Regions from separate parts of the Streptomyces sp. NPDC007905 genome, predicted to be linked through region 1. Evidence: riboswitches for the same ligand, from Rfam matches in the RefSeq annotation. Region 1 holds a riboswitch; the other holds the start of a gene.

Region 1 (15,611 bases):
GTGACTGCCTACCGTCGAGAAGGCAGGTCAAGGACGGAGGTCGGCGTGAGAACGAGCGGCGACGGTACGGCTGGGGGTGCCCCCGGACGAGGTTTCGGGGAGAGCGGTCCGTACCCTCCCCCAAGCTCTCAGCCGCGTTCGGGCAGGGGGTACTCCCATTCCGGTAGCGCGGTCGACCACGCCCTGCAGCGACCGACGGCGGTGCCGAACGGCGGAGGGGCGGCGTCCATGGCGTCCGAGGAGATCGGCTACCGCGGGCCCACGGCCTGCGCGGCCGCCGGCATCACCTACAGGCAACTCGACTACTGGGCCCGTACCGGCCTCGTCGAGCCGAGCGTACGGCCCGCCTACGGGTCGGGCACCCAGCGCCTGTACAGCTTCCGGGACGTTGTCGTCCTGAAGATCGTCAAGCGGTTCCTGGACACCGGGGTCTCGCTGCAGAACATCCGTACGACCGTCCAGCACCTCAGGGACCGCGGTTTCCGTGATCTGGAGCGCATGACCCTCATGAGCGACGGTGCCACGGTGTACGAGTGCACCTCGCCCGACGAGGTCCACGCCCTGCTCCAGGGCGGCCAGGGCATCTTCGGCATCGCCGTCGGGGTGGTCTGGCGGGACGTGGAAAGCGCGCTCTCCCAACTGCACGGCGAGCGCATCGACACCGGGGAGACGCTGGTCGGGCCCAACCCGGCGGACGAACTGGCGCGGCGGCGCAACCGGGCGGTCTGACCGCGGGGTCGCGTGCGCGGCCGCCCGAGCGTCGGCCCCTCGGCCGGGGGCCCGCGTGCCGGAAGCCGCCTACGAGTATCAATGTCAGTGGCGTGGTGCAGCATCGGAGATGTGAGAAACGCGCCCACGATCCTGCATCTCGACATGGATGCCTTCTTCGCCTCGGTGGAGCAGGCGTCCAAGCCGAGCCTGCGGGGGAAGGCCGTCGTCGTGGGCGGGCTCGGACCGCGCGGCGTGGTGGCCACCGCGTCGTACGAGGCCCGGGTCTTCGGGGTCCACTCGGCGATGCCGATGGCCCAGGCGCGCCGGCTGGCGCCGAACGCCGCGTACCTCGTGCCCCGCTTCACCCTCTACCGGTCGATCAGCGAGCAGGTGATGGCGCTGCTGCGGGAGCTGTCACCCCTGGTGGAGCCGCTGAGCCTGGACGAGGCGTTCGTGGACCTGGAGGCCGGGGGAGCGGCCTGTGACGAGGTGTCGGCGCGGCTGGCCGGAGCGAAGCTGCGGGCGGACATACGGGCGGTCACGGGGCTCACCGGGTCGGTGGGGTTGGCCGCGTCCAAGATGCTCGCGAAGATCGCCTCGGAGCAGGCCAAGCCCGATGGGCTCGTGCTCATCGAGCCCGGGACCGAGCGGGCGCTGCTGGGACCCATGTCGGTGCGGACCCTGCCCGGGGTCGGTCCGGCCACCGGGGACCATCTGCGGCGGGCCGGGATCACCACGGTCGAGGAACTGGCCGAGGCGGGTGAGGACGAACTCGTACGGCTGCTCGGCAAGGCGCACGGGCACGCGCTGTACGCCATGGCGCTGGCGCGCGACGACCGGTCCGTGGTGGCCGAGCGGGAGACCAAGTCGGTGTCGGTCGAGGACACCTACGACGTGGACATCCACGACCGGCTGCGGGTTGGCCTCGAGGTGCAGCGGCTCGCTGACCGGTGCGTGGGGCGGCTGCGCGGTGCCGGGCTGTCGGGGCGGACCATCGTGCTCAAGGTGCGGCGCTACGACTTCTCGACGCTGACCCGCTCCGAGACGCTTCGCGGCCCCACTGACGACCCTGCGGTGATCCGGGAGGCGGCCGCGCGGCTGCTGGAGTCCGTGGACACCACGGGCGGGGTGCGGCTGCTCGGCGTGGGCGTCTCCGGGCTCGCCGACTACACCCAGGAGGACCTGTTCGCGCAGGCGGCGGGCGAGCGGGCAGCGGAGGCACCGGAGGAGGCCGCGCCGGAGGCGGTGCAGGAGCAACCGGAGCCGGTCGAACGGCACTGGCGGGCGGGGAACGACGTACGGCACGCCGCGTACGGGCACGGCTGGGTGCAGGGCAGCGGTCTGGGGCGGGTCACGGTGCGCTTCGAGACACCGCAGTCGGAGCCGGGGCGGGTGCGCACGTTCCGGGTCGACGATCCGGATCTGGAGCCGGCGGATCCGCTGCCGCTCGGGGCGGCCGGCGGAGCGGTTGCCCACCCGCCGGCGGGCCCGGGCCAGGACGTTACGCGCATTGCGGGCGTGGGAGCGGACAGAGAACGCACGGGAACGTCGGCGGCCGTGCCGGGCGCGGGTGACGACACGGGCACGTCGGACGCCGTACAAGGGGCGCACGGCGACGGCACAGGCGCTTCAGTGGCCGTGCCAGGTGCGCACGGTGACGGCACGGACATGCCAGACGCCGTACAAGGTGCGCACGGTGACGACAAAGGGGCGTCAGTGGCCGTGCCGGGTGCGCACCGTGACGACATGGACGAGTCGGAGACCGCCACCGCCGAGGACACGGGCGCCGCGGCCGCAACGCCCGGGGACGGCGCGGTCGCGAAGGCGGTCGGGGTTCTGGCGGCCGATGAGGGGACCGGCAGAGGGGTCGGAGAGGGGACGGCTCAGGTCTCCTCGGTGCCCGCCAGCTTGCCGAAGTCGTGGTCCGGGAATGCGTGAGGTGGGGTCACGTCGAGGCCGTAGTGGTGGTAGAGCTGGAGTTCCTGTTCGGGGGAGAGGTGGCGGCCCACGCCGAAGTCGGGGGCGTCCTTGATGAGCGCGCGGTCGAAGGGGACCCGGAGGGCGCCGTCGATCAGTTCGCTGGGCTCGAGGGGGACGAAGGCGTCCCGGGAGAACAGCCCGGTGCGTATGGCCGCCCACTCCGGCACGCCCGTCGCGTCGTCGAGGTACACCTCGTCGATGGTGCCGAGCTTGGTGCCGTTGCGGTCGAACGCCTTGCGGCCGATCAGGTTGCGCGGATCGATGTCGGTCTGCACGGTCCCTCTCCCTCCACTTGGTCGCAACTCATCCGTAAGCACTACAAAAGAGCACATTCGAGGAGGCGGCCACTCGAAAGCCCGCGCGTTGACCTCGCTGGTAGGCTGACAACGGCTGCTGACCCCGTGCGGGAGAGTCCTCCGACCACCTCGGAGGCGCCGAAGGAGCAAATCCTCCCCGGAATCTCTCAGGCTCACGTACCGCACGGACGAGGTCACTCTGGAAAGCAGGGCGGGTGTCGACGGCTCCCGCTCTCACCGACGGTGAAAGCCGGGACCCTCGGGCGCCCGGTGAAGCTCTCAGGTTGAGATGACAGAGGGGGAGGCCGTCGGGGCACCCGCGCCGTGGTGTCCCTCGAAGGTCGTGTCAGACCAGGAGGCCTCCGCAATGACCACCCATCGCATTCCGCTCTCCGAGCTCGAAGCGGGCATCCCTTTCGAGCAGCGCCACATCGGGCCCGACCAGGAGGCGCGGGCCAAGATGCTCGCGCACGTCGGCTACGGCTCCCTCGACGAGCTGACCGCCGCCGCGGTTCCGGATGTGATCAAGAACGCCGACGCCCTGGATCTGCCGGGGGCCCGGACCGAGGCCGAGGTGCTGGCCGAGCTGCGCTTGCTCGCCGACCGCAACCAGGTCCTCGGATCCATGATCGGGCTCGGCTACTACGGCACCTTCACCCCGCCGGTCATCCTGCGCAACGTCATGGAGAACCCGGCCTGGTACACGGCCTACACGCCGTACCAGCCGGAGATCTCGCAGGGCCGCCTGGAGGCCCTGCTGAACTTCCAGACGATGGTCGCCGAGCTCACCGGCCTGCCGACCTCCGGCGCCTCGCTCCTGGACGAGGGCACGGCCGCCGCGGAGGCGCTGGCGCTGTCCCGGCGCATGGGCAAGAACAAGAAGGGCGTGTTCCTGGTCGACGCGGATGTGCTGCCGCAGACCATCGCCGTGATCGAGACGCGTGCGGAGCCGACCGGTGTGGAGGTCGTCGTCGCCGACCTCAGCGAGGGCATCCCCGCCGACATCGCCGCGCGTGAGATCAACGGCGTGCTGATCCAGTACCCGGGCGCCTCCGGTGCCGTGCGCGACATCAAGCCGCTCATCGACCAGGCGCACGAGCTGGGCGCCCTCGTCACCGTCGCCGCCGACCTGCTGGCGCTCACCCTGCTGACCTCGCCGGGCGAGCTGGGCGCGGACATCGCCGTCGGCACCACCCAGCGCTTCGGCGTGCCCATGGGCTTCGGCGGGCCGCACGCCGGTTACATGGCGGTGCACGAGAAGTTCGCGCGCAGCCTGCCCGGCCGGCTGGTCGGCGTCTCCGTGGACGCGGACGGCAACAAGGCCTACCGGCTCGCCCTGCAGACCCGTGAGCAGCACATCCGCCGCGAGAAGGCCACCAGCAACATCTGCACCGCGCAGGTGCTGCTCGCCGTGATGGCCGGCATGTACGCCGTCTACCACGGCCCCGAGGGCCTGAAGGCCATCGCCCGCCGCACCCACCGCTACGCCACGATCCTCGCCGAGGGCCTGAAGGCGGCCGGTGTCGAGATCGTCCACGGCGCCTACTTCGACACGCTCACCGCGCGCGTGCCGGGCAGGGCCGCCGAGATCGTCGCAGCCGCCCGCGACAACGGCGTCAACCTGCGTCCGGTCGACGCCGACCACGTCTCCCTCGCCTGCGACGAGACCACCAACCGGGCCCAGCTGGCCGCCGTCTTCTCCGCCTTCGGCGTCGAGGGCGACATCGAGGCCCTGGACGCGGCGGCCGCGCAGGCCCTGCCCGAGGCGCTGCTGCGTACCGACGACTACCTGACCCACCCGGTCTTCCACGAGCACCGCTCCGAGACCGCGATGCTGCGCTACCTGCGCAAGCTGGCCGACCGCGACTACGCGCTCGACCGGGGCATGATCCCGCTGGGCTCCTGCACCATGAAGCTCAACGCGACCACCGAGATGGAGCCGGTCACCTGGCCCGAGTTCGGCCAGCTGCACCCCTTCGCCCCGGCCGGGCAGGCCGAGGGCTACCTCACGCTCATCCGCGAGCTGGAGGAACGTCTCGCCGAGGTCACCGGCTACGACAAGGTCTCGCTCCAGCCGAACGCCGGTTCGCAGGGCGAGCTGGCCGGTCTGCTCGCCGTTCGCGGCTACCACCGCGCCAACGGTGACGAGCAGCGGACGGTGTGCCTCATCCCGTCCTCCGCGCACGGCACCAACGCCGCCAGCGCCGTGATGGCCGGCATGAAGGTCGTCGTCGTCAAGACCGCCGAGGACGGCGAGATCGACATCGAGGACCTGCGGGCCAAGATCGAGCAGTACCGCGACGAGCTCTCGGTGCTCATGATCACCTACCCGTCGACGCACGGCGTCTTCGAGGAGCACGTCGCCGACATCTGCGCCCGGGTCCACGAGGCGGGCGGCCAGGTGTACGTCGACGGCGCCAACCTCAACGCGCTGGTCGGCCTCGCCAAGCCGGGCCACTTCGGTGGCGACGTCTCGCACCTGAACCTGCACAAGACCTTCTGCATCCCGCACGGCGGCGGCGGCCCGGGCGTCGGCCCGGTCGCGGTCCGCGAGCACCTGGCGCCGTACCTGCCCAACCACCCGCTGCAGCCGGCGGCCGGTCCGGAGACCGGCGTCGGCCCGATCTCGGCGGCGCCGTGGGGCAGCGCGGGCATCCTGCCGATCTCGTGGGCGTACGTCCGCCTGATGGGCGGCGAGGGCCTGAAGCGCGCCACCCAGGTGGCCGTGCTCTCCGCGAACTACATCGCCAAGCGCCTGGAGCCGCACTACCCGGTGCTCTACACCGGCCCCGGCAACCTGGTCGCGCACGAGTGCATCATCGACCTGCGCCCGCTGACCAGGGCGACCGGCGTGAGCGTGGACGACGTGGCCAAGCGTCTGATCGACTACGGCTTCCACGCGCCGACCATGTCCTTCCCGGTGGCCGGCACGCTGATGATCGAGCCGACCGAGTCCGAGGACCTGGCCGAGCTCGACCGCTTCTGCGACGCGATGATCGCCATCCGCGCGGAGATCGAGAAGGTCGGCTCCGGCCAGTGGCCCGCGGAGGACAACCCGCTGCACAACGCCCCGCACACGGCGCGGTCGCTGGGAGGGGAGTGGGAGCACCCGTACAGCCGCGAGGAGGCCGTCTTCCCGGCCGGTGTCTCGGCCGCCGACAAGTACTGGCCGCCGGTGCGCCGTGTCGACCAGGCCTACGGTGACCGCAACCTGGTCTGCTCCTGCCCGCCGCTGGACGCGTACGAGGACTGAGCGAGCGTCTGAGGGCCCCCGTCCGTGCCTGGGCGGGGGCCCTCGCGCATCCGCCTAGGCCGTCGCGAGGGCCACCTCGGTCGACTTGATCAGGGCGATCACGTCGGAGCCGACGAAGAGACCGAGGTCGGTGGCCGCGTCCTTGGTGATCGCCGCGGTGAGTTCACCGCCGGCCAGAGACACTTTCACCGTCGCCATGACCGTGCCGAGTTCCAGATGGGTGACCGCGCCGGGGAACTGGTTGCGGATCGACAGGCCCTCGTAGCGGCTGGTGGCGAGGGAGACCTCCGTCGACTTCACCAGAGCGCGAACAGGGGAGCCGGGGGCGAGGCCGAGTTGTTCGACGGCCTCCAGGGTGATGGCGGAGGTGAGGTCCTGCCCGCCGTCCAGTCGGACCTTGACCACGGCCATGACCTCTCCGGGCTGGACTTGGGTGACGGTCCCGGGGAGCTGGTTGCGGATGCTCAGTGTCATGGGCACCCACCGTAGAGCGCATATGCGTTCAGGCCGGGTATGCGTGCGTCTGAGTCGCTTTGACCGTGGCCCAGACAGCTGCGCCGGGGTGCAGGCCGAGCTCCGCTGCGGCGACCGCGGTGAGGTCGGCGGCGAGGGGGAGTTCGCCGGTGAGGTCGGCGCGGATCTGGTCGCCGTGCGTCTCCAGGCCGGCGACCTCGCAGCGCCACAGGTTGCGGGCGCTGGCACCGGTGGGCCGGTCCCGGAACAGTGTGACGGCGCCCGGCGGGAACGCCACGAAGGCGGGCCCGGACAGCACCTCCGTGGTGGTGATCGCGGGCCCGGAAGCGAGCCGTACCGTGTGCCCCTCGGCCTGCCCCCGGTAGAGGTTGAGGCCGACGAGCTGCGCGATGTAGTCCGTGCGCGGATGGCGGGCGGTGTCCGACGGCGTGCCCTCCTGGACGACCCGGCCGTGCTCGACGACCACCAGCCGGTCCGCGAGCACCATGGCGTCCAGCGGATCGTGCGTGACCAGGACGGCGACCGCCTCGAACCCGGCGAGGTGGCGCCTGAGCTGGGCGCGGATCTCCAGCCGGGTACGGGCGTCCAGGGCCGCGAGCGGCTCGTCCAGGAGCAGCAGCCGTGGCCTGGTGGCCAGGGCGCGGGCGAGTGCGACGCGCTGGGCCTGGCCGCCGGAGAGCCGGCGGGGCTTGGCGCCGGCATGGTCGGCGAGGCCCATGCGGTCCAGCCAGACGGCGGCCCGGGCGCGTGCCTCGGCCTTGCCGGCGCCCTGGCAGCGGGGGCCGAAGGCCACGTTGTCCAGGGCGGACAGATGCGGGAAGAGAAGGTAGTCCTGGAAGACGACGCCGACCGGGCGGGACTCGGGCGGGGTGCGTTCCAGGGAAATGCCGTCCAGCCGCAGGTGGCCCTCGGTGAGGGGGACAAGACCGGCGAGGGCGCGCAGCGCGGTCGTCTTGCCGGCGCCGTTGGGGCCCAGCAGTGCGACGACGTCCCCGGGCGCGGCGGTCAGGGTCACGTCGAGCCGGAAGGAACCCCGGTCGACGACGACTCGGGCATCGAGTCCCTGCTCGCCCCCCACCCCTAGGGCGGCCTTGAGGGCGTCGGTGTCGGTCATGTGTCCGTCCGTCGGCACAGGTACGGTGGCGTCTTTCCATCCTCGCGGCATCGTCATGATCCCGTCAGCCAGCGGTCGCGCAACCCCGCCAGCACCGCGATGGAGACGGCCAGCAGGACCAGACTGAGCGAGATGGCGGCGTCGGGGTCGTTCTGCAGGGCGAGGTAGACCGCGAGGGGCATGGTCTGGGTGCGGCCGGGGAAGTTGCCCGCGAAGGTGATCGTCGCCCCGAACTCGCCGAGCGCGCGGGCCCAGGCCAGGACGGCGCCCGCGGCGATGCCCGGAGCGATCAGCGGCAGGGTGACCCGGCGGAACGCGGTGAAGCGGGAGGCACCGAGCGTGGTGGCCGCCTCCTCGTAACGCGGGTCGGCGGCCCGCAGCGTGCCCTCGACGCTGATGACCAGGAACGGCATCGCGACGAAGGCCTCCGCGATCACCACACCGGTGGTGGTGAACGGCAGAGTGATGCCGAACCAGGAGTCGAGCCACTGGCCGACGACCCCGTTGCGGCCCAGGGCGAGCAGCAGAGCCACACCGCCGACCACCGGCGGCAGGACGAGGGGCAGGGTCACCAGGGCCCGTACGAGTCCCCGGCCGCGGAAGTCCGTACGGGCCAGCAGCCAGGCCAGCGGGACACCCAGGACGAGGCACACGGCGGTCGCCGCCGTGGCGCTGACCAGGGACAGCCGCAGCGCCTGCCACACCTCGACGCCGGTCAGCTGGTCCGGCAGGCTGCGCCAGGGAGCGCGGACGAGCAACGCGACGAGCGGCAGCAGCAGGAACGCCAGGGCCACGACACCGGGCACCAGCAGGGGCAGCGGCACCATGCGGGCGCGGCGGCGGCGCGGCCCACCCGTGCGGGGGCCTGCCACGGCGCCCGGCTTGTCGAGCGAGGTCACGGCTTGAGGAACCCGGCCCCGCTCAGGACCTTCTGGCCCTCGGCGGACCGCACCAGCGCGATGAACGCCTGCGCCGCCTCGGCGTTCCGCGCGCTCTTCAGCAGGGCGATCGGGTAGTCGTTGATGGCCTTGGCCGACTCGGGGAACTCCACGCCCTCCACCTTGTCACCCGCGGCCTTCACATCGGTCTTGTAGACCACCGCGGCGTCGGCCTCCTTCAGCTCGACCTTCGTCAGGGCGCCCTTGACGTCCTGTTCGTAGGAGACCGGGGTGAGCTTCAGGCCGCTGGCGTCCAGGGCCTTCTGGGCGGCGGCGCCGCACGGCACGGTCTTGTCGCACAGGACGACCTTCAGACCCGACTCGGTGAGGTCCTTCAGGGAGGACACCTTGCCCGGGTTGCCGGGCAGGGTGGCGATCTCCAGTTGGTTGCGGACGAAGGCGGCCGGGGTGCCGGCCGCGTCCTTCTTGTCCGTGACGATCGCCATGGTCTTGGGGCTGGCCGCGGCGAAGACGTCCGCCGGGGCACCACTGGTGATGTTGGCGGCGAGCGTGTCGCTGCCGCCGAAGTTGAAGCCGACCTTGGTGCCCGGGTGCTGCCTCTCGAACTCCTTGCCCAGGGTCGTGAAGCTCTCCTTCAGTGAGGCGGCGGCGAACACGGTGACCGTGCCGGACAGCTTCGGGGAGCCGGAGCCCGACTTGGTGGTGGACGAGGCATCGGAGGAGGAGCAGGCGCTGAGTGCCGTCAGGGCGGCGGCTCCCACACCGGCCAGCTGCAGCATCCGGCGGATCCGGCGCACGGAACGGGTCATCACGGATCGACTCCTCAGACTCATGGGGCAACGGTCGCGCCCTGCCACGGCCGAGCTGCGGCCGTGCGGCGATGATACTGCCGCATCTGCTAGCTGTAAGTCCTCTGTCGCATCGCATGAGCTGCGGACTTCTGATGTGGAGCTTGCATGTGCGTTTGTACGGCGCCGATCGGCGGATACGGTGTGGCGGGAGATCGCCACCAGCAGCATCCAGCACCACCCGGTTCACCGGTCCGCGCCCGCACGACCAGCGGCCCTCTTCGAGCAGCCACGGCCGGCCGGACGAGCGGGGCGCGCTGGACGCGGCCGCCTTCCGCCGCTGTCGGCTCCCCCAGTTACGCCGACGTGCCGCGCACGCGTGCACTTCATGGAGCGCGCGGTGTGCGGAGCGCGCGGTGTGCGGAGCGCGCGGTGTGCGGAGCCGCAGCTGACGCGCGACCGGGTGTGGCCGGCGCTGGACCGGCGAAGCCGTGCGCCCGTGGACCCGTATCGCCGTGATGCCGTTGATGTGCCGGCCACCGCAACGGTCCTGCGAAAGCACCATCCGGGGGCCGGCCTGCGTGCAGCGGGGTGCCGTCGGTCATGACGGCGAGCAGAACGGGTCCCCTGTCGGCGAGCACCAGCGGGGCCGGTCGGTTCAGACGCGGTCGATGTGTACGTTCGTGGACTTCACGCGCGCGGTGGCCTCCATGCCGACCTCCAGGCCCAGCTCCTCCACGGCCTCCCGGGTGAGCAGCGACACCAGCCGGTGCGGGCCCGCCTGGATCTCCACCTGGGCGGCGACGTCACCGAGCTTGATGGCGGTGACGATGCCCGGGAAGGCATTGCGGACCGAGGTGTAGGAGGCGTCCTCCTCGCCGCCGCCCGCCTTGGCCAGTTCGACCGAGAACGCGGCGAGGTCCTTGCCGTCGATGAGCCGCCGTCCGGCCTCGTCGCGATGGGTGGCCACCCGGCCGGCGTCGGCCCAGCGGCGGGCGGTGTCCGGGCTCACGCCGAGCAGCCGTGCCGCCTGGCCGATCGTGTAGGACTGCATGCGGGTCACGATAGGGCCACCGAACGGTATACGCGGAGGTGGGGCCGACCGGAGGGTGCGACGCGACATGGCGTCGGCCGGCGGCGGCCCCCGATGCCGGCCGGCCGACGCGGGCAGGGGGCGTGTGCTCAGCCCGTATGCACGCGCGGGCGCCGGTCGCGGTTCGGTTCCGCCTCGCGCAGGACCTCGCGGGTGACCGGGGCGACCTCGCCCTGGCCGAAGAGGAAGAACCGCAGGAAGTTGGCGAACGGGTTGCCCTCGGTCCACTCGAAGTAGATGTGCGGGGTGCGGCCCGTCATGTCCCGGACATGGAGGAGGAGCGCCGCCAGGGCGTTGGGGATGGAGGCGGACTCCACGGTCAGCACGCGGTACCGGTTGTGCAGAACCTCGCCGCGTACGGTCAGGCACCCCTCGAACTCGGAGGGGTCGGTCACCGTGACCTCGACGAAGACGAAGTCCTCCTGCTCGGGCATGTCGTTGTCGGCGCGGATCTGCTCGAGCTTGTCGCGGTACTCGGCCTTGTCGCGCCGGTCGGGTTGGTTGGCGATGAACCGCATCTTGCGGCTGGCCATGTCCCGGATGAATCGTTCCGCCATCGGATCCATCCTCACGCAGGTCACGCGCAGTTCGAAGGCGCGGGCCAGCCGGGACAGCAGCGAGACCAGGATGATGCCCGCGATGAAGCAGGCGCCGATCTTCACACCGTCCGGGCGTTCGATGACGTTGACGACGGTCGTGTAGAGGAACACCACCGAGATGACCGCGAACGTGACGGTCCAGCCCCGTTGCCCCGCCTTGCGGGCGGCGATGGTCACCGCGATGGCCGCCGAGCTGATCAGCACCAGCACACCGGTGGCGTAGGCACCGCCCTGCTTGTCCACGCTGGCGTCGAAGATCCAGGTCACCAGGAAGGCGATCAGGGTGAAGACGATGACCATCGGGCGCACGGCGCGGGCCCAGTGGGGGGCCATGCCGTAGCGCGGGAGGTAGCGGGGCATGAGATTGAGCAGCCCCGCCATGGCGGAGGCGCCCGCGAACCACAGGATGGCGATCGTGGAGACGTCGTAGACCGTGCCGAAGGCCCCGCCCAGGTACTCATGGGCGAGGTAGGCGAGCGCGCGGCCGTTGGCCTGGCCGCCCGGCTTGAACTCGTTCTCCGGGATCAGCAGCGTGGTGATGAAGCTGGTGGCGATCAGGAAGCAGCTCATGATGACGGCCGCGGTCGTCAGGAGCTTCTTGGTGTCCCGGATACGGCCCTTGGGGAGGGCCTCGGTGTCGCTCGCGTCGCCCTGGACGTGCGGCATGACGGCCACGCCGGTCTCGAATCCGGACAGACCGAGGGCGAGTTTCGGGAAGACGATCAGGGCCACGCCGATCATGACGAAGACGTTGCCGTGTTCCGCGGTCAGCGCGTTGGCCCAGTCGGTGACCAGGTGCTCGGCGGTGACGACGTGCCAGATGCCGACGCCCACGACCACGACGTTGAGCACGAGATAGATGCCGACCAGGGCGACCGCGACGCCGATGGCCTCCAGGAAGCCCTTGAGGAACACCGCGCCGAGCAGGGCGACCAGGAACAGCGTGATCAGCATCTGGTAGCTGTGGAGCACGCTGGTGAGGTGCGGGTTCTCCACCAGGTGGGTGGAGGCGTCGGCGGCGGAGAGTGTGATGGTGATCAGGAAGTCGGTGGCCGCGAAGCCCAGCAGGGTGAGGACGAACAGCTTGCCCTGCCAGAACGAGAGCAGTCGTTCGAGCATCGCGATGGAACCCTCGCCGTGCGGGCTCTCCTCCGCCACCCGGCGGTAGACCGGAAGGGCACCGGCCAGGGTGACTATGACGAGCACGATGGTCGCGATGGGCGACAGCAGGCCGGCCGCGAGGGCCGCGATGCCGGGCTGGTAGCCGAGGGTCGAGAAGTAGTCGACACCGGTCAGGCACATCACACGCCACCAGCGCTGGCCCTTGTGCGGGGGCTCCGGTTCCGCGTGGGGTCCGGTGTGGCCGCCGTGCCTGCCCATGTCGGACAGCCCCTCCAGCATCCAGGCGCGCAGGCGGCTGGCGGGGTGCTCGGTCGTGACCATCGGCGTGCTCCTGGTGGGCGGCTCAGCTGTTTCCGGCCATCACACGGACGGCGGCACCAGCGTAAGCAGAGAGTGACGCCCGGGCCCACGCATCTGGGGTCCAAGGGCATCAATCTTGCGTTAAGAAAGGCCCGGCGAGAGGCGATGACACTTCAAGAAGCGGAGGCCCGGAGGCCGGCGGGGGTGTCTTGGGCGGTACGGGATGGGGCGGCCGGGCACTGGTGACCGGACACCGAGCGTCATCTCGTATGACACCTCCATGCTGCCCCGGCACAAGCCGAACCGCAGCCGCAGCGATGCCGCCGCCCCGGGGGCCCGCGGGAAGGACCGGCTACCGCGGAACCGCCACCCTGAACACCGTCAGCCGTCAGTGCAGCAGCGGCCATGTGTGCGCGCCCACGGCACAGGGCCGCCGGCCGCTCCTCACAGACCGCGGGTGTCCATGCGCAGGTGCCAGGCGTTGCGACGGTGCACGGTCACCAGGTCGGACTCCAGCGGCGACGGCGGTACCGCGAGGACCGGGCAGACGGCGTGGGTGAGGCAGTGCCGGGAGACCCGGCCCGAGAAGGCGCGCTGCAGGCCGCGCCGCCCGGCGCCCACCACCAGAAGGTCGTCCTCGCGGTCCGCGGTTGCCACCAGCACCCTGCCGGGGGTGCCGCGGACGATGACGGCGTGCATCGCGGTCCCCGGGCCGTCCTCGCCGAAGATCTCGTCGAGCACCGAGGCGAGCCGCTGCCTGGCCAGCCGTTGCCACTCCTCGACCAGCAGACCGGCGGCCGGGGAGCGGTGCGCGGCGGGATCGCCGCCGGGCGGCTCCCAGGCCAGCACCGGCCATAGCTCGGCTCCCAGTCGGCGGGCCAGCGCGGTGGCCCGGCGCAGGGCCGTGACGCTGCCCAGGGAGCCGCTCACGCCGACCACCACCCGGGCGGTCGCCGAGGCCTCGTAACCGGACATGACTCCACCGTTCCTCACGGAAGCCCGCGGGCGCCTTCCCTCGCCGGGTCCCGCACAGGGCCTCCCTCCCATCCCACTCCCGTCCGGGCGATTCGACCAGCCGACGGGAGGATTTTTCTGCCAGGTTCCTGACCGCCACGGCCACCGCCACCGCCACCGCCACCGTCCGCTCCGACGCCCGGTCCGTCTGCAGCCCGTCAGCGTCGCCCCGACCTCCCTCGTACACATCCGTGGCTACCGGCGGGACCTGCCCGAGGCCGAAGTGCTGTACGCGGCTGCTGAGTTCCCGTGCGGTGTCATGGTGCGCCGGACCGATGAGGAGGCCGGCCGCCTGGCCCCGCTGTCGCTCGTTCCTGCCGAGTCCCACCGTAGGGATCAGGAGATTCGCCGCCAGGTTGGAAACTTTCGACTACCTGTGAGGCGTACATGCGGACGTACGAGAACCCCGTCATCCCCGGCTTCCACCCGGACCCGAGCGTGTGCCGCGTGGGGGACGAGTACTACCTGGTGTGCTCCAGCTTCGAGTACTTCCCCGGCCTTCCGCTGTTCCACAGCCGGGAGCTGGTGCACTGGCGCCAGGTCGGCAACGCCCTCGACCGGCCGGGGCAGTTGGCGCTGCCGGACGAGGCACCGGCCTCCGGCGGCATCTGCGCGCCGACGATCCGGCACTGCGGCGGGCTCTTCCACGTCGTCACCACCAACGTCGGGGCCGGAGGGACCTTCCTCGTCACTGCCGAGCGGCCCCGAGGGTCCGTGGTCGGACCCCGTGTGGATCGAGGGATTCCTCGGCGGTGGGGCGGCTTCGGCATGCCCTCCGACTACATCGGCGGTGACAACTTCACCCGGTTCTTCCAGGACCCGGTCTCCCTGGGCGACCTGTGGCGCTGCCTGGTCCTGGTCGTGCTGGCGCTCGCCCTCCAGCTGCCCTTCGCGCTCGCCATGGCGGTCCTGCTCAACCAGCGGCTGCGCGGCCGGGCGGTGTACCGGATGCTGTTCTTCGCGCCCTACGTTCTGTCCGAGGCCATCACCGGCGTGCTCGTCGGCATGGTCTTCGCCCCGGACGACGGACTCACCGACCACGTGCTGGGGGCCGTCGGCCTCGACGCAGCTGGATCGCCCCGATGACGGACAGGAAGACGCTGATGCGCAGGGTGGGCGCGAGCAGCGGCAGGGTGACATTACGGAAGCGCTGCCAGGGCCCGGCATGTGGAAGCCGAAGTACTTCCAGGTCATCACCAGGAAGAGGGTCGCCATGACGTAGGAGGGATCGGCGAACCACTCGCCGCCCAGCGCTGCGGGAGGCGCTGCGATAGCGCACGACTACGGGCGGTAGCAGCCCCCGCACACGCGTCGGGGCCGGTGCGCACCATGAGCGTGCGGCCGGCCCCTCTGGGTCACGGGCGGTACGGCGGACCGCCCGGTGTGCTGCTCAGGCGGCGGTCATCACCCGGTCCGCACCGAGCGGGCGGTGCGGGGCGATGACGCGGCCGTCGGGCAGCAGCTCACCCGTGTCCTCGAAGAGCAGGACTCCGTTGCACAGCAGACTCCACCCCTGCTCAGGGTGGTGCGCCACAAGACGGGCGGACTCCCGGTCGGCGGACTCGGCTGGCGGACAGGGCGGCTGGTGCTGGCACATGGATGGGATCTCTCGCTCTGTTGTGGTCATGTCCGTCCCCCGTGGTGATAGTCGGTCGGAACCCAGTGTTGCCCTCTGAGGCGTCATTCCGCAGGGATTTCGCAGCACCGCTTCTCACAGGTTCATGACGCGTCACCCGCCCGGACGGTTCATTCCAACTGCACTGTCCCTTTGGGTGGTTCGGAGTGGCCGGATAGGGCTAGTCCGGACGGAAGAGATCCTTTTCTGGCTCGTAGGAGCGGGTAATGGCTCGTACGAGCGCAATGCGCCGGGAAAAACAAGTCGTACCCCGCTTCCCTTCCGGGAAGCGGGGTACGCGAGCCCCGTTCAGGCAGGCGAGCCGAGCAGTTTGATGGGAGTCGCCCGATGGG
Region 2 (15,611 bases), on a different contig from region 1:
ACGATGATCGAGTACAACACCGCCGACCGGCGCCCCGACATCCCGGCGGGCGCCTCGGCGATGTTCTTCCGCCGGCTGATCGAGCCGGACGGCGGCGCGCGGGAGCGGGGCGTGGCGCCCGGGTCGCCCGAGGCGGACTCCGTACTGACCGAACTGCTCGGGGAGGGCACCGACCGGGCCGCGGTGCTGCGGCGCATCGATCGGGGCAACGAGGGCGCCCGCTACCGTGAGTTGGCGGCCGTCATCAAGGGGGAGGCGGAGCCCCCGAAGTACCACGAGGAGTTCGCCTGGGTGGTCGCCGCGCTCCACGCTCGGCCGGGCCGTTAATCTGACCAGCGTCAGTACGCCAGCACGGCACGAGAAAACACGAACAAAAGGGGCGGATCGGTGGCGGACATCGAGGAAGCACGCAGGCAGTTCCAGCGGATCGACGTGGACGGTGACGGATTCATCACCGCCGCCGAGTTCAAGTCCTCCCTGGCCCAGCAGGGTGACTGGAACGTCACCGAGACGGTGGCCGAGGCCATCATCAAGACCCGCGACCTCAACGGCGACAAGGTGCTGTCGTTCGACGAGTTCTGGGCCTACCTGAACAAGTGACCTGACGGAAGGGGGTGCCCGTCCCGTGCGGGCGGGCACCCCCTTCGTCATGCGCTCCGCGAGGAGCCCGAACGCGCGCTGGACCTGCTGCGGCAGGGCGGCAGACCGAGGGGCGGCAGAACTTGGCCGAGCCCCGCCGGCCGGATCGGGCAGCCGCCGGGCGCGGCGGTCCGCCACGCCCGGCCGGACGAACGGTCCCTCCTGCCTCGCCGCCGGTTTCCGAGGGCCGTCACCCGGTTGCCGCAGCGCCCGGAATAGACCCCGTGCCTCCGGGGTTGCCGTCGAGAAGAGACGCATGCACGCGCATCCATCGCTTGTGTCACTCACGCATCGACCCGGAAAGGCCAGTCATGAAGATCGGCATCATCGGCGCGGGCAACATCGGCGGCAACCTCACCCGGCGGCTGACCGCCCTCGGCCACGACGTGTCCGTGGCCAACTCGCGGGGTCCCGAGACCCTGAAGGAACTGGCCGAGGAGACCGGCGCGACCGCGGTCCCGGCGGCGGAGGCCGCCAAGGACGCGCAGGTCGTCGTGGTCACCGTCCCGCTGAAGCGGGTCCCCGACCTCCCGTCCGGCCTGCTCGACGGCGCCGCCGAGGACGTCGCCGTGATCGACACCGGCAACTACTACCCGCAGCAGCGGGACGGCCGGATCGCCGCGATCGAGGACGAGGGCCTGACCGAGAGCCGCTGGACGCAGCGGCACCTCGGACACCCCGTGATCAAGGCCTTCAACGGCACCTACGCCCAGGACATCCTGGAGCGTCCCCGGCCGGCCGGCGATCCCGAGCGCATGGCCCTGCCGGTGGCCGGTGACGACGAGGCCGCCAAGCGGGTCGTCCGTGACCTCATCGACGAGCTCGGCTTCGACACGGTCGACGCGGGCGGCATCGACGACTCCTGGCGCCAGCAGCCGGGCACTCCGGTGTACGGCCTGCGCGCCGGCCTGGAGGCCGTGAAGAATGCGCTGACGGCGGCCTCCCCGGAACGGCCCGCGGACTTCCGGGCGTAGGGACCGCGCGGCACTAGGACGTGGCCCACTCGCGCAGAGCCGTCTTGTCGGCGAAGTCGGCCACGTCCTTGTCGTGCGGGTCGCTGCTGTACTGGTGGAAGCGCCACTTGGCCTTGATGCGGGGGTGGCCCGCGCTCACGTAGTCGGCTATCCAGAGGCCGTCACCGGCGTACGAGGTGACGTCGACGTTCAGCCAGTACTCCCGGTTGGCGTACAGGAGGACCTTGTTGTGCGGGCGGAGCTCCTTGACCGTCCGGATGAACAGGTCCTTCTCCGCGTTGCTTGCGTGCGTGCCGTCGCTGGTCGTCTCCCAGTCGACGACGAGCAGGTCGCCCGCCTTCTCGGGGGCGTGCCCGACGAAGTACTCGGCCTGGGCGGCGATATGGCCCGGCCACAGGAAGTGGTAGAAGCCGACGACGAGTCCGGCGTCGCGGCCCGTCCTGGTCTGCGCGGCGAGTTTCGGGTTGACGTACGAACGCCCCTCCGTCGCCTTGATGAAGACGAAGGAGAGGCCGTCCGTGTCGTAGGAGGAGGACTGGAACGCGCTGACGTCAATGCCATGGAGCATGGGGGACTCCCTGCGTGTCAGTGGGGATGACAGGAGTTGACTGATGTATGCCCCACCTCGGCACCGGCGATCCGCGCGCGTACCCGGAACGTCAGCCTCGGGTCGTCACCGAACCCAGCACCGACGCCGACTTGGACGACCAGTCGGAGGTGATGAGGCTCGCGTGGTCCTTGGCCAGCAGGGCCAGCCGGTCGGCGACTTCGGCGTCCGTGGGGTTGGCGGAGGAGATCGCCGGAGACACGCCGTCGGCGCCCGTCGTGATCAGGATGTAGTGGTTGGCGGAGTAGAACGAGGTGTCGTAGCCGTTGTTCACGTATGTCGCCGCGTCACCGTCGAAGAACACGAACCAGGGGCGGATCGAGGCGTCGTAACGGCTGGTGCGCGGGTCGGCGTTGGCGGCACCGAGTACCGCGGGAAAGGCCTGCGCCTGGCCGATGCTCCCGGCCGCGTACAGGTCGCGTAGATGGTCGCCGTACTCCTCGTCCGTCCAGTAGTGGTCGAACGGGTTGGACTGTTCGACCGTGCCCGGGATCAGCTCGAAGAGGAACTTGCCCCTGAGGGAGTCGCGGGAGGGCCAGGCGTTGGCCTTCGCCGCCGCGTCCAGGGAGGAGTACGTCCCGCCCAGCAGGTCGGCCGGCTTGTACACGCTGCTGCCGAGCTTCCGCGACACGAGCGTGTCGAACTCGTCCGGGCCGAGGTTCGTCCTGCTGTTGAAGCCGACCTTCATCTCGACCTTGAACACGATCGGCGGGTGGTCGGGGTGGAGCTGGTTCCAGGCCGCGATGTTGTCCAGGCAGCTGCCCAGATCCTGGTTGCGGCTCTTGCTGTACAGCTCGCCCGGGGTCTTCGCGGCCTCGCAGTTGTTGTTGTCGCCGAGCGGGTTGCTGTGGCTCACCCGCCACCGGTGGGTGATGCTGTCCACGTACACGTCGAGCTCCAGCAGTGAGGCACCGGAGTCCAACGCCTGGGCGAAGTAGGTGTACTTGGCCTTGTCGTACGCGTTGTGCGTCCCGATCGCCGTCGTCTCGGAGAACTTCGGCGACGCCGCGTGGGCGTTTCCCGGTACGGCCACCATCATCCCGGCCACGCCCAGCAGCGCCGCCAGTCGTCTCACCGCACGCATCACTCAACTCCCCTGACTCGTCGTCGACTTGGCGGAAGACTAGGGGTTGTTGATTACTGCCCGGTAGCCCCTGGGGGGACGACGGGGGTACGGCATCGAATCCGGCCGGAAGTGGACGTGGTCCGCTTCCGGCCGGGCGGTCGTCCGACGGGCATGGGGACGGCGGCCGGTCCGGACCCCTGGGAAGGGGCCGGGTCGGCCGCCGTCGGTGTGGCGGTGAGGCCGTCTCAGCCGCCGAGGAGTTCGGCGAGCGCCAGGGCCGGGTCGTGGACCGGCGGACCGGCCGGCCACCAGGTGCCGGACCGCTCCTGGTAGGGGTACCAGCGGCCGTCGCGCCCGTACCGCAGTTGCAGTCCGCGGCCGGTCAGCGTCCAGCGGTTGCCGCCGACGACGAGTTCGGGCAGCTCGTCGTCCTCCCAGCCCGCCGAAAGTGACGTCCGTACCCTTGCGGCGTCGGCTTGCGGGGGCTCCCACGACTGTTCGAGGACCTCGAGTCCGGCGGCGCCGCCGAACCGCCAGGCCTCGACCGCCCGGTCCAGTTCGTCCGGCCTGCCGCAGGAGTCCCGCAGCCGCCGGAGCACCCGCGGGTCGGGGTGGGTGGCGGCGATCCGCACGGTGTCCTGCCACGTGTCCAGCGGCCGGGGCGGCGCACCGGCCGCTCCCAGGGCGTACGCGAGCAGTTCACGCGCGCGTACGGCCGCGTCGGCGACGAGTCGTTCCAACGGATCCGCCTCGATGCCGGTGACGGACCCGGCGTCCGGATCAGGCGGCTCGGGCAGGGGCGGGAGGGCGGGCAGCCGGGCGACGGGGCGTGCGTACGCCGCGGCGGCAGGGATTCCTCCGACGGCCGCGGTGGCCTGGCCGCCCGGGTGCTCCTCGTCCTCTTCTGTGTGCTGCGTCTCTTCCGTGTCCTGCGTGTCGTCGGCGGCATCGGTCATGGCCCGCAGGAGAAGGACGGACTTCAACTCCTCCAGCGCCTGCCCCCACTCCCGGCCGCGCACCAGCAGCAGCACCTGCGGCTCCGCGTCGAGCAGCCAGGAGAACTGGTAGCCGAGCGCCACCGCGTGCGCACACGGATGGTCCGGCTCGTCGCAGTCGCAGTCCGGTTCGAGCTCGCCGTAGCCGGGCAGCAGCCCCAGCCGGGCGTCCTCGGCCGCTTCCAGCAGATCGGGCGGGAGCTCCCCGGCGAGCACCGCCTCCGTCTGCGCCGGCCGGTCCGCGGTCCGTTCCCACAGCGCGTCCCACTGGTCGTCGTCCAGCTCCGGGAGTTGGAAGCCGACGGTGTACGGCTCGTCCTCACCGCTGTACCACTGCGCCGTGACGCGCCCCGGAGCGACCGTCAGGGGGCCGAGCCGCCCGGAGCGCGCGAAGGCCCGTCCCTTCTTGAGGGGTTCCTGCTCGGGCCAACCCTCCTCCATCGACTCGACCCATGCCCTGCCCCACCAGGACTGGCCCCGGGCACGCCCGCCCCTGCGCGGCGGGAAGGCGGCGAAGCCCCGGGCCCGGTCCTCGTGCGAGTCGCTCATTCCCCGCTCCTCAGCTCGACCAGCTTCGCCAGCTCGTCGTTCCCGAGTCGGCCCAGCGCCTGCTCACCGGCGCCGACGACCGCGTCCGCGAGCTCCCGCTTGGCCTCCATCAGCGCCGCGATGCGGTCCTCCACCGTGCCTTCCGCGATCATCCTGTGCACCTGCACCGGCCGGGTCTGGCCGATGCGGTACGCCCGGTCGGTGGCCTGCGCCTCGACGGCCGGGTTCCACCAGCGGTCGTAGTGCACGACATGGTCGGCCCGGGTCAGGTTGAGACCGGTTCCCGCCGCCTTCAACGACAGCAGGAAGACAGGCACTTCGCCGTCCTGGAAGCGGCGGACCATCTCCTCGCGCCTGGCCACGGGCGTCCCGCCGTGCAGCAGCTGTGCGGGAACGCCTCGTTCCCGCAGATGCCGCTCCAGCAACCGGGCCATGGCGACGTACTGGGTGAAGACCAGGGCCGCGCCGTCCTCCGCCAGGATCGTGTCCAGCAGTTCGTCCAGCAGCGCGAGCTTGCCGGAACGGCCGGCCAGCTTCGGCTCGTCCTCCTTGAGGAACTGGGCGGGGTGGTTGCAGATCTGCTTCAGGCTGGTGAGCAGCTTGAGCACCAGGCCGCTGCGGGCGATTCCCCCGCTCGACCCGATCTCGGCCATGACGGAGCGCACCTGCTGCTCGTAGAGGGCGGTCTGCTCCGCGGTGAGCGGCACCGGACGGTCCGTCTCGGTCTTGGGCGGCAGCTCGGGCGCCACCCCCGGGTCGGACTTGCGGCGGCGGAGCAGGAAGGGCCGGACGAGCTGGGCGAGGCGCCGGGCGCTGGGGCTGCCCGTGCCGGTGTCCCCGCTGCCGGAACCGGTTCGCTCGGCCTCGATCGGGGCGATCCAGCGGCGGCGGAAGTGGCCGTGGCTGCCGAGCAGTCCGGGTGTGGTCCAGTCGAGCACGGCCCACAGTTCGGAGAGGCTGTTCTCCACGGGGGTGCCGGTCAGCGCGATCCTGGCGTCCGCCGGGATCAGCCGCAGCGCCCTGGCCGTGGCGGAGGACGCGTTCTTGACGTGCTGGGCCTCGTCGGCGACGACCATGCCCCAGGACTGCCCGCCGAGCCGCTCGGTCTCCAGGCGCATCGTGCCGTAGGTGGTGAGGACGAAGCCGCTGTCCACGCCTTCGAGGGTGCGGCCGGTGCCGTGGAAGCGGCGCACGGGCGTGCCGGGGGCGAACCTGCGGACCTCCCGCTCCCAGTTGCCGAGCAGCGACGCCGGGCACACCACGAGCGTGGGGCCGCGGCTGCCCTCGTGCTCCTGGCGGAACAGATGGAGCGCGATGAGCTGGATCGTCTTGCCCAGGCCCATGTCGTCGGCCAGGCAGCCACCCAGGCCGAGCGAGGTCATCCGGGCCAGCCGGCCCAGGCCGCGCAGTTGGTAGTCGCGCAGGGTCGCCGCGAGCGCGGCCGGCTGCTCGACGGACATGTCACCTGCGGTGTCGGCGAGCAGGGAGCGCACGGCGAGCAGCCAGGGGCTGTCGGCGACCGGCACCTGCTCGCCGCCGATCTCCGCGTACCCGGTGAGGGCGACGGCCAGCGTCCCGACGGCGGTGAGCGGTTCGAGCGCGCGCTCCCGGGCCTTGCGGGCGAGCTCGGGGCCGGCGAACACCCAGTGGCCGCGCACCCGTACCAGCGGCCGCCCCGCCCCGGCGACGGCCGCCGTCTCCTCCTCGGTGAGCGGCCCGCCGTCGAGGCAGAGCTGCCACCGCAGGTCGACGGTGCCGTCGCCGCCGAGGAAGGAGCGCAGGTCGGAGGGCGGGGTGCGATCCGCGCCGGCCACAGCCCGTGCGGTCAACCGGCGCTCCACCTCCTCGGGCCATCGCACATCGACGCCGTGCGCCCGCAACCGGGCCGCGGCACCGCCCAGCAGCAGGCCGAACTCCTCGTCCGTCAGGACGAGTTCCCGTGGCACGGGCAGCAGCCGCGACAGCGGCTCCCACACCGTGGCGGCGCGGCGCACGGCGCGGACCGTCTCGGACTGGGCCTGCGGGCCCAGCGCGTGCGGGGCGCCGTCGAAGAGTTCCCCGGCCGTCAGGACCACAGTCGGGTCGGCGAGATCGGACACGAGGGGCACGACCCGTCCGACGGGCTCGCCGTCCTCCCCGGGCACCAGCCGCACGGCCAGCGAGACCCGCACGCCGGAGTCGATGCCGACCGCGATCTCCTCCGCCCAGGTCCGTAGCTGCGGCACATGCTGGGGCTCGGCCGCGGCGAACGCGGCACGGCCGGTGGCCGCCTCGGCGGCCGCGGTGCGCGGCAGGGTGTCGGCGACCGCGTCGAGGAAGGCGCGCAGCGCCCCGTCCGGTTCCGGCAGCAGCGCACGCCCGGGCGACGCGGGCAGGGCGAGCGCCTCCGGTGGCGCCGCGGCGGCCAGTTCGCGCAGCCGCACCACGTCCTCCGGATCGAGCGGGCCCGCCCGCCAGGCGTCGTAGCCACCGGCCGAGACGCCCGGCAACAGCCGCTCGCGCGCGGCGAGATGGAGCGCGAGCGCGGCGGCGGCCCCCCAGAAGGCCGCCGCCGGATGAACGGCCTCGCCGTCGGCACCGCCGCTGTACCGGCGCCGGGCCAGGGCCAGTACCGGCAGCGCGTCGGCGACGGACAGCCAGGACACGGGGACCGCGCGTAATCCGCCCTCGGTGGCGAGCTCCACCTCCGCCGTGACGCCGTGGGGCGGACCCGGGGGTCCCGCGCCCTCGGGATCCCAGAAGGCCATACGTCCCGCACGTGCCGGATCACCCGGCTCGAAGGCGACCGCACACCGCGCCAGCCGTCCGGCGTGCTCGGGCGTCATCCACACCACAGGTCCCGCCTTCCGTAGTCAAACTTGACTACTGCTCGTCGGGAAAGCTAACGCCTGCTCAGTGGATCAGTCAAACGTGATGGGTGGGCACCTCGTGGCCGTGGGCATCGCCGACCTGCGATCCAGGCCATGACCTCGGCCTGCTCAGCACTCGATGATGTTCACCGCGAGCCCGCCCCGCGCCGTCTCCTTGTACTTGACGCTCATGTCGGCGCCGGTGTCCTTCATGGTCTTGATGACCTTGTCCAGGGACACCTTGTGCGAGCCGTCGCCGCGCATCGCCATCTTCGCGGCCGTGACCGCCTTGACCGCGGCCATGCCGTTGCGCTCGATGCAGGGGATCTGGACCAGACCGCCGACCGGGTCGCAGGTGAGGCCGAGGTTGTGCTCCATGCCGATCTCGGCGGCGTTCTCCACCTGCTCGGGAGATCCGCCGAGCACCTCGGCGAGGGCGCCGGCGGCCATGGAACAGGCCGAGCCGACCTCGCCCTGGCAGCCGACCTCGGCGCCGGATATGGAGGCGTTCTCCTTGAAGAGCATGCCGATGGCGCCCGCCGCCAGGAGGAAGCGGACCACTCCGTCCTCGTCCGCGCCGGGCACGAAGTTGATGTAGTAGTGCAGGACCGCCGGGATGATGCCGGCCGCGCCGTTCGTGGGGGCCGTGACCACGCGGCCGCCGGCCGCGTTCTCCTCGTTCACCGCCATCGCGTAGAGCGTGATCCACTCCATCGCGTGTGCCAGCGGGTCTCCCTCGGCGCGCAGCTGGCGGGCCGAGACGGCCGCACGGCGGCGGACCTTCAGACCGCCGGGCAGGATGCCCTCGCGGGACATGCCGCGCTGGACGCACTCGCGCATCACGCGCCAGATCTCCAGCAGCCCCGCCCGGATCTCCTCCTCCGTGCGCCAGGCCCGCTCGTTCTCCAGCATGAGCGAGGAGATGGACAGGCCCGTCTCCTTCGTGAGGCGCAGCAGCTCGTCCCCGGTGCGGAAGGGGTACTTCAGCACCGTGTCGTCCAGCTTGATGCGGTCCGCGCCGACCGCGTCCTCGTCCACGACGAAACCGCCGCCGACCGAGTAGTACGTCTTGGAGAGCAGTTCCGCGCCCGCGGCGTCGTACGCCCAGAGCGTCATGCCGTTGGCGTGGTACGGGAGCGCCTTGCGGCGGTGCAGTATCAGCTCGTCGTCGAAGGAGAAGGTGATCTCGTGCTCGCCGAGGACCGAGATCCGGCCCGCCTCCTTGATCGCCGCCACCCGCTCGTCGGCCGTCTCCACGTCCACCGTGCGCGGCGAGGCGCCCTCCAGGCCGAGCAGCACCGCCTTCGGGGTGCCATGGCCGTGGCCGGTCGCGCCGAGCGAGCCGTACAGCTCGCAGCGCAGCGACGCGACGGAGCCGAGGACGTCCTCGTTGCGCAGGCGCAGGGCGAACATGCGCGCCGCGCGCATCGGGCCGACCGTGTGCGAACTCGACGGGCCGATGCCGATCGAGAACAGGTCGAAGACCGAGATGGCCACGGGGACTCCTCAAGACGGGGGTGGTGCGAAGGGGGGTGTGGTGCGGGGATGGGCACCCGCCCGGCACCGCGCACACCTTCCTGTTCCAGTGTGCGCGCTGCCGGGCGTCAGGGACTTACTTGTTCAGACCCGGGTACAGCGGGTGCTTGTCGGCGAGCGTCTTCACGCGCGCCTTCAGGGCCTCCGCGTCGTAGGACGGCTTCAGGGCCTGCGCGATCACGTCCGCGACCTCGGCGAAGTCCTCGGCCGTGAAGCCGCGGGTCGCCAGGGCGGGCGTGCCGATCCGCAGGCCCGACGTGACCATCGGTGGGCGCGGGTCGTCCGGGACCGCGTTGCGGTTGACCGTGATGCCGACCTCGTGGAGGCGGTCCTCGGCCTGCTGCCCGTCCAGCTCGGACTCGCGCAGGTCCACCAGGATCAGGTGCACGTCCGTGCCGCCGGAGAGCACGTTCACACCGGCCTCGCGGGCGTCGGCCGCCGTCAGCCGCTCGGCGAGGATCCGCGCGCCCTCCACCGTACGGCGCTGGCGCTCCTTGAAGTCCTCGCTCGCCGCGACCTTGAAGGAGACCGCCTTCGCCGCGATCACGTGCTCCAGGGGACCGCCCTGGAAGCCCGGGAAGACGGACGAGTTCAGCTTCTTCGCGAAGTCCTTCTTGGCGAGGATGATGCCGCCGCGCGGGCCGCCGAGGGTCTTGTGGGTCGTGGAGGTGACCACGTCCGCGTGCTCGACCGGGTTCGGGTGCAGCCCGGCCGCGACCAGGCCCGCGAAGTGGGCCATGTCGACCCACAGGAAGGCCTCGACCTCGTCGGCGATCCGGCGGAACTCGGCGAAGTCCAGCTGCCGCGGGTACGCCGACCACCCCGCGATGATCACCTTCGGGCGGTGCTCCTTGGCGAGCCTCTCGACTTCGGCCATGTCGACCAGGCCGGTCTCGACGTCCACGTGGTAGGCGACCACGTTGAACTGCTTGCCGGAGAAGTTCAGCCGCATTCCGTGGGTCAGGTGGCCGCCGTGCGCCAGGTCCAGGCCGAGGATGGTGTCCCCGGGCTGGGCCAGCGCGAAGAGGGCCGCCTGGTTCGCGGAGGCTCCGGAGTGGGGCTGCACGTTGGCGTACTCGGCGCCGAACAGCTCCTTGACCCGGTCGATGGCGATCTGCTCGGCGACGTCGACGTGCTCGCAGCCGCCGTAGTAGCGGCGGCCCGGGTAGCCCTCGGCGTACTTGTTCGTCAGGACCGAGCCCTGGGCCTCCATCACCGCGAGCGGCGCGAAGTTCTCGGAGGCGATCATCTCCAGCGTGGACTGCTGGCGGCCGAGCTCGGCGTCGACCGCGGCCGCGATCTCCGGGTCCAGCTCGTGCAGGGACGTGTTCAGGACAGTCATACGGCTACGACTCCTCAGCCGGCGGTGTGGGCGGCGTACTCGTCGGTGGAGAGCAGATCGGCCGGCTCGTCGGTGACGCGTACCTTGAACAGCCAGCCGCCCTCGAAGGGGGCGGAGTTCACCAGCGACGGGTCGTTGACGACGTCCTCGTTGATCTCGGTGACCTCACCGGTGACCGGCGAGTACAGGTCCGAGACCGACTTGGTCGACTCCAGCTCACCGCAGGTCTCGCCCGCTTCCACGGTGGAGCCGACCTCGGGGAGCTGGGCGTAGACCACATCGCCGAGCGCGTTGGCCGCGAACTCGGTGATGCCGACCGTCGCGACGCCGTCCTCGGCGGCCGACAGCCACTCGTGCTCCTTGCTGTAGCGCAGCTGCTGGGGGTTGCTCATGGCCTGAATTCTCCTGTACGCGGGGGAGTGCTGGTGAATGAGGGACTGCTGGAACTGCTGAGGAGCAGCTGAATGTGCGCAGGGTCACGTCCTCGGACGGACCGCGCCCAGTGTCTACTTCTGGCGCTTGTAGAACGGGAGCGCCACGACCTCGTACGGCTCGTGGCTACCCCGGATGTCCACACCGACGCCCTCGGTGCCGGGGGCCGCGTGCGCCGCGTCGACGTACGCCATGGCGATCGGCTTGCCCAGGGTGGGGGAGGGGGCGCCGGAGGTGACCTCGCCGATCACCTGGCCGCCCGCGACGACGGCGTACCCGGCACGCGGGACACGACGGCCCTGGGCGACGAGGCCGACGAGGACGCGGGGCGGCTCGGAAGCGGCGCGCTCGGCGGCGCGCCGGAGCGCCTCGCGGCCCACGAAGTCGCCGTCCTTCTCGAACTTCACCACCCGGCCGAGTCCGGCGTCGAACGGCGTCAGGGAGGTGCTCAGCTCGTGCCCGTACAACGGCATGCCCGCCTCGAGGCGCAAGGTGTCCCGGCAGGACAGGCCGCACGGCACCAGGCCGACGCCCTCGCCCGCCTCGGTCAGCGCCCGCCACAGCTCCACGGCGTGCTCCGGCTTCACGAACAGCTCGAAGCCGTCCTCGCCGGTGTAGCCGGTGCGGGCGATCAGCGCGGGGACGCCGGCGACCGTGCCGGGCAGGCCCGCGTAGTACTTCAGGCCGTCCAGGTCGGCGTCCGTGAGGGCCTTCAGGATGCCGGGGGCCTCGGGGCCCTGGACCGCGATCAGCGCGTAGGCGTCCCGGTCGTCGCGCACCTCGGCGTCGAAGCCCCCGGCGCGCTCGGCCAGCGCGTCCAGCACCACCTGGGCATTGGAGGCGTTGGCCACGACCATGTACTCGGTCTCGGCGAGCCGGTAGACGATCAGGTCGTCCAGGATGCCGCCGTCGGCCTGGCAGATCATGGTGTAGCGGGCGCGCCCGACGCCGACGGAGGCGATGTTGCCGACCAGGGCGTGGTTCAGGAAGGCGGCCGCCTCGGCGCCGGTCACCGTGATCTCGCCCATGTGCGAGAGGTCGAAGAGGCCGGCCTTGGTGCGCACCGCGAGGTGCTCGTCGCGCTCGGAGCCGTAGCGCAGGGGCATGTCCCAGCCGGCGAAGTCGGTCATCGTCGCACCGAGCGAGCGATGCAGGGCATCCAGCGCGGTGTGGCGCAGTCCAGTGGGTTCGGTACTGCTCATCGGTCGGTCGTCTCCCAGGGCAGGCATGGGGCGGGCGAGGAACGTTCCTCCCCATCTGTCATCGGAACCTGAGAGGTTCGCCATGATCCCCGCGAGGAGTGGTCACGGCTTGCACCTTGGGTGGAGCCACTGTCACAGCGGCCCGCTTTTCAGATGTGCCTCGCCCGCGCGGTAACGGGGCCTGAGAGATTCAAGGGAGGGACTTGCTCCTTCGGCGCCCCAGCGAACGTGGCTGGGGACTCTCCCGCGCGGATTCAAACGGCCGGTATGCAGTTGGCGGCCACATCATTGCACGCCACGACACCACCCGTCAGGGCCGCATCTGTAACCGAGCTGTGGCAGTACGCGCATCGAACCGCGGGACACGGCGCATTACCTTCTCTTTACAGGGGCATGGGGTCTCCGAGCCCCCAGGGGAGGACCACGGTGAACAGGACCACGGCCTACGCCGCCACCACCGGCATCGCGGTGCCGAAGCAGGCCTCCGCCCCGGCCCGCGAGCGCTGCGCCGCCCGCCCGGCCCCGCTCGTGCGCGACCTGCGCGACCGTGCCGGCCACAGTCCGCACGCCCTGCTCTTCGGCCCCCGCGACCTGGTGGTGATCACCGGCCTGCCCGGCAGCGGCAAGTCCACCCTGATGCGCCGCGCGGTCCCCGGCCACCGGGTCGACTCCCAGGACACCCGCGACCGCTGGGACGCCCGGGTGCCCCGCTTCCTCCCGTACGCGCTCTACCGCCCGCTGGTGCGCCTCGCCCACTACGCCGGACTGCGCCGCACCCTCGGCACCGGCGAGGGGGTCGTCGTCCACGACTGCGGCACCCAGGCCTGGGTGCGCGCCTGGCTGGCCCGCGAGGCCCGCCGCCGTGGCGGCACCCTGCACCTGCTCCTCCTCGACGTCCCGCCCGAGACCGCCCGGGAGGGCCAGCGCGAGCGCGGCCGCGGAGTGTCCCGGTACGCCTTTCGCCGCCACCGCCGTACGACCACCCGGCTGCTGCGCGCGGTGGAGCGGGGCGAGCTGCCCGCCGGCTGCGGCTCGGTGGTGCTGCTGGACCGGGACGCGGCAGACGTCCTGCACCGCGTCGCCTTCGCGGGCTGACCGGGCCCGGCACTGTCACCGGCACCCGCTAGCCTTTCGATCCACAGCATGGTTCCCAGCAGGCGGTAGGCAGATGGACTTCCCGGCGGACTTTCCCGCGGACTTCCCGGCACAGACGCATCCCCACCCGCACGGCGGTTGGCCCGGCAACGAGCTGGAGGAGGTGCTCTCGGCCTCCCTCGGCACGCCCTCCGCGGGCGGCCGGATCATCGAGGTCCTGGGCCGGAGCTTCGTCTGGATCCCCCTGCCCAACGGCGGCGGCCCGCACAGCGGCCCGCTGGACCTGCCCACCCTGGAGATCGAGGGCCAGGTGTACGTCCCGGTCTTCAGCTCGGAGGAACAGCTCCGCCAGGCGACCGGCTCCCACATGTCGTACACGATCGCCCCGGCGGTGGAGTTCGCCCGCGGCCTGCCCCCGCAGGCCGGGATCGCCGTGAACCCCGGCGGCGTGGTGGGCGTACCGCTCCCCCCGGAGGCGGTGGCCGAACTCTGCCGCGCGGGCCGCACCCCCCTGGACGGTCCCAACACCGGCGGCCGGGTCCGCCTCTTCGAGCCCGACTGGCAGGACGACCCCGTCGACTTCCTCTCCGCGGCCTCCGCCGAGTTCGCCGGGACCGGTGTGGTCCTCACCGCCCGCCGCTGCCTCGCCGCCATCGAGACGGCCGACCCGGTCATGTTCGTCGGCGTGGAACTCTCCCAGTGGGAGGGCGACCTGCGAGCCCTCCCGCTGGAAGCCCTCGGCAAGGCCCTCGGCAAAGTCCCGGTCAAGTGGCCGGTCAACCTCGTCCTGCTCGACGTGGCCCAGGACCCGGTGGCCGACTGGCTGAAGACGAACGTCCGCCCCTTCTACCAGTACGGCCAGTAGCTTCCCCACGACGGGAAGCCGCTGCGGGGCAGCCGACCCAGGGGCGCGGGGAGCTGAGCGACAGGCCACGACGCACCCGCACCCGCGCACTGACACGAGGACCCGAGCCACTCGGCGCTTAAGCTGTTTCCAAACGCGGGGCAACTCCCAGAAGGGCCGGTACGACAGGTGAGCGCGAGCCACAGCGGCAGCGTCGAGCACATGCTGCGCCAGGTCACCCCCGGGCGCTACGACGCCTACGAGGCACTGCTGCGCGCCCTCGCCACCCCCTCCTCCGGCCAGATCTGGATGCTCCTGTGGCACGGCCAGGCCGGCTCCCCCGACGCCCAGTACGGAAACATGGAGGTCGAGGGCTTCGGCTACGCCCCCTGTGTGACCTCCGCGCAGGAACTCTCGGCGAGCGGCTGGAACCGCTCCTACGAAGTGGTCGACGGGCTGGACGTCGCCCGCACCCTCTACCCCGACCACTACGGCCTCTGGCTCAACCCGCACGCCCCGGGCGGCGGTGTCGGCATCCCCTGGCCGGACCTGCGCCGTATCGCCACCGGCCTGGACCGCCAGCCCGCCGGCCCCCTGCGCCTGTCGGAACCCGGCGTCGAGGTCTCCGCGTTCTACGCCCTGCTCACGCAGAACGCCCACCGCACCCCCGCCCTGCGCTCGCTGCGCCGCGCCTGGGTGCAGCCCGCGCTCGGGGCGCCGTACCTCGCCATCGGCCTGGACGTGTACGACACCTCGCCGGCCGCGGTCGACTCGGTGCGCGCGATGATGCAGCAGTCCGTCGGCGCGGTACCGGAGGGGCTGCCGGTGTCCACGGTCGCGATGACCGATGACTACGACCCGGTCGTGATGTGGATGCGGGCCAACGCACGCCCCTTCTACGACCGCGAGGCCCACGTGGCCGCGCCCCAGCCCCAGGCCCCGGCCGCCGGGTACGGCTATCCGCCGGTTCACGGCGGCTTCTGAAAGCACGGCGGCTTCTGAAAGCACTGTGTCCGCCGCTCGATCGAGAGGCGGACACAGTCGTGTCACTCGGCGGCGGTCACCAGGTCACGGCTTCGGCGTGCACGGGTGCTTCGAGACGCACTCGGCGTAGACGAGCTTCGCGGTGATGGCGTGGAACACGCCGTAGTCCTTGTCGACGACGGTCGAGCAATGCGGACCGTAGTGAGCCTTTTCGATGTGGAACTTCTGGAATTCCACCTTGGGTGTTGCGTAGCCGTAGTGCTTTCCGGGCACATTGACGTCGTCCTCCACCGAAATTCCCGTGGTGTTCGACTTGGATACGTTGTACCCGCCGTCCCCCTTGATTTCAGCCAGGGCGAACTTCACGGTCAGGCCGCCGCCGAAGGTCCAGCCGGAAGTCCGCGACTGGGTGACGCTGAGGGTGTACTTGAGTACCGAGGCCGACGGGCTGGCGTTGTACTTGCCCACGGTGTCGCCCGACGTCTGGTAGTACCGGC

What was found. Region 1 has a riboswitch for glycine ahead of gcvP (aminomethyl-transferring glycine dehydrogenase). Riboswitches for the same ligand answer to the same signal wherever they lie in the genome.
Region 2: it holds a riboswitch for glycine, as region 1 does, so the genes downstream of both, gcvT (glycine cleavage system aminomethyltransferase GcvT) here and gcvP (aminomethyl-transferring glycine dehydrogenase) in region 1, are expected to answer to the same signal.

What each region holds. Positions count from the first base shown of each region.
Region 1 covers NZ_JBIBKS010000029.1:8,203-23,813, forward strand. Annotated here, with positions in the region: gene ACFZDC_RS35845 (MerR family transcriptional regulator) at 46-729, shown strand; partial or broken gene ACFZDC_RS35850 (DNA polymerase IV) at 841-2,202, shown strand; gene ACFZDC_RS35855 (PRC-barrel domain-containing protein) at 2,595-2,966, opposite strand; glycine riboswitch at 3,086-3,180, shown strand; gene gcvP (aminomethyl-transferring glycine dehydrogenase) at 3,355-6,240, shown strand; gene ACFZDC_RS35865 (TOBE domain-containing protein) at 6,295-6,714, opposite strand; gene ACFZDC_RS35870 (ATP-binding cassette domain-containing protein) at 6,743-7,828, opposite strand; gene modB (molybdate ABC transporter permease subunit) at 7,882-8,727, opposite strand; gene modA (molybdate ABC transporter substrate-binding protein) at 8,724-9,536, opposite strand; gene ACFZDC_RS35885 (molybdopterin-binding protein) at 10,174-10,569, opposite strand; gene ACFZDC_RS35890 (amino acid transporter) at 10,698-12,650, opposite strand; gene ACFZDC_RS35895 (universal stress protein) at 13,074-13,604, opposite strand; partial or broken gene ACFZDC_RS35900 (family 43 glycosylhydrolase) at 14,031-14,382, shown strand; partial or broken gene ACFZDC_RS35905 (carbohydrate ABC transporter permease) at 14,394-14,717, shown strand; partial or broken gene ACFZDC_RS35910 (sugar ABC transporter permease) at 14,710-14,894, opposite strand; gene ACFZDC_RS35915 (DUF5999 family protein) at 15,034-15,240, opposite strand; gene ACFZDC_RS35920 (hypothetical protein) at 15,568-15,611, opposite strand, start outside.
Region 2 covers NZ_JBIBKS010000011.1:238,310-253,920, reverse strand. Annotated here, with positions in the region: partial or broken gene ACFZDC_RS21570 (MerR family transcriptional regulator) at 1-327, shown strand, start outside; gene ACFZDC_RS21565 (EF-hand domain-containing protein) at 388-600, shown strand; gene ACFZDC_RS21560 (NAD(P)-binding domain-containing protein) at 951-1,613, shown strand; gene ACFZDC_RS21555 (GH25 family lysozyme) at 1,627-2,181, opposite strand; gene ACFZDC_RS21550 (Ca2+-dependent phosphoinositide-specific phospholipase C) at 2,273-3,304, opposite strand; gene ACFZDC_RS21545 (hypothetical protein) at 3,532-4,830, opposite strand; gene ACFZDC_RS21540 (SNF2-related protein) at 4,827-7,655, opposite strand; gene ACFZDC_RS21535 (L-serine ammonia-lyase) at 7,809-9,176, opposite strand; gene glyA (serine hydroxymethyltransferase) at 9,292-10,557, opposite strand; gene gcvH (glycine cleavage system protein GcvH) at 10,572-10,949, opposite strand; gene gcvT (glycine cleavage system aminomethyltransferase GcvT) at 11,064-12,191, opposite strand; glycine riboswitch at 12,351-12,448, opposite strand; gene ACFZDC_RS21515 (AAA family ATPase) at 12,618-13,286, shown strand; gene ACFZDC_RS21510 (enhanced serine sensitivity protein SseB C-terminal domain-containing protein) at 13,360-14,151, shown strand; gene ACFZDC_RS21505 (enhanced serine sensitivity protein SseB C-terminal domain-containing protein) at 14,353-15,114, shown strand; gene ACFZDC_RS21500 (hypothetical protein) at 15,199-15,611, opposite strand, start outside.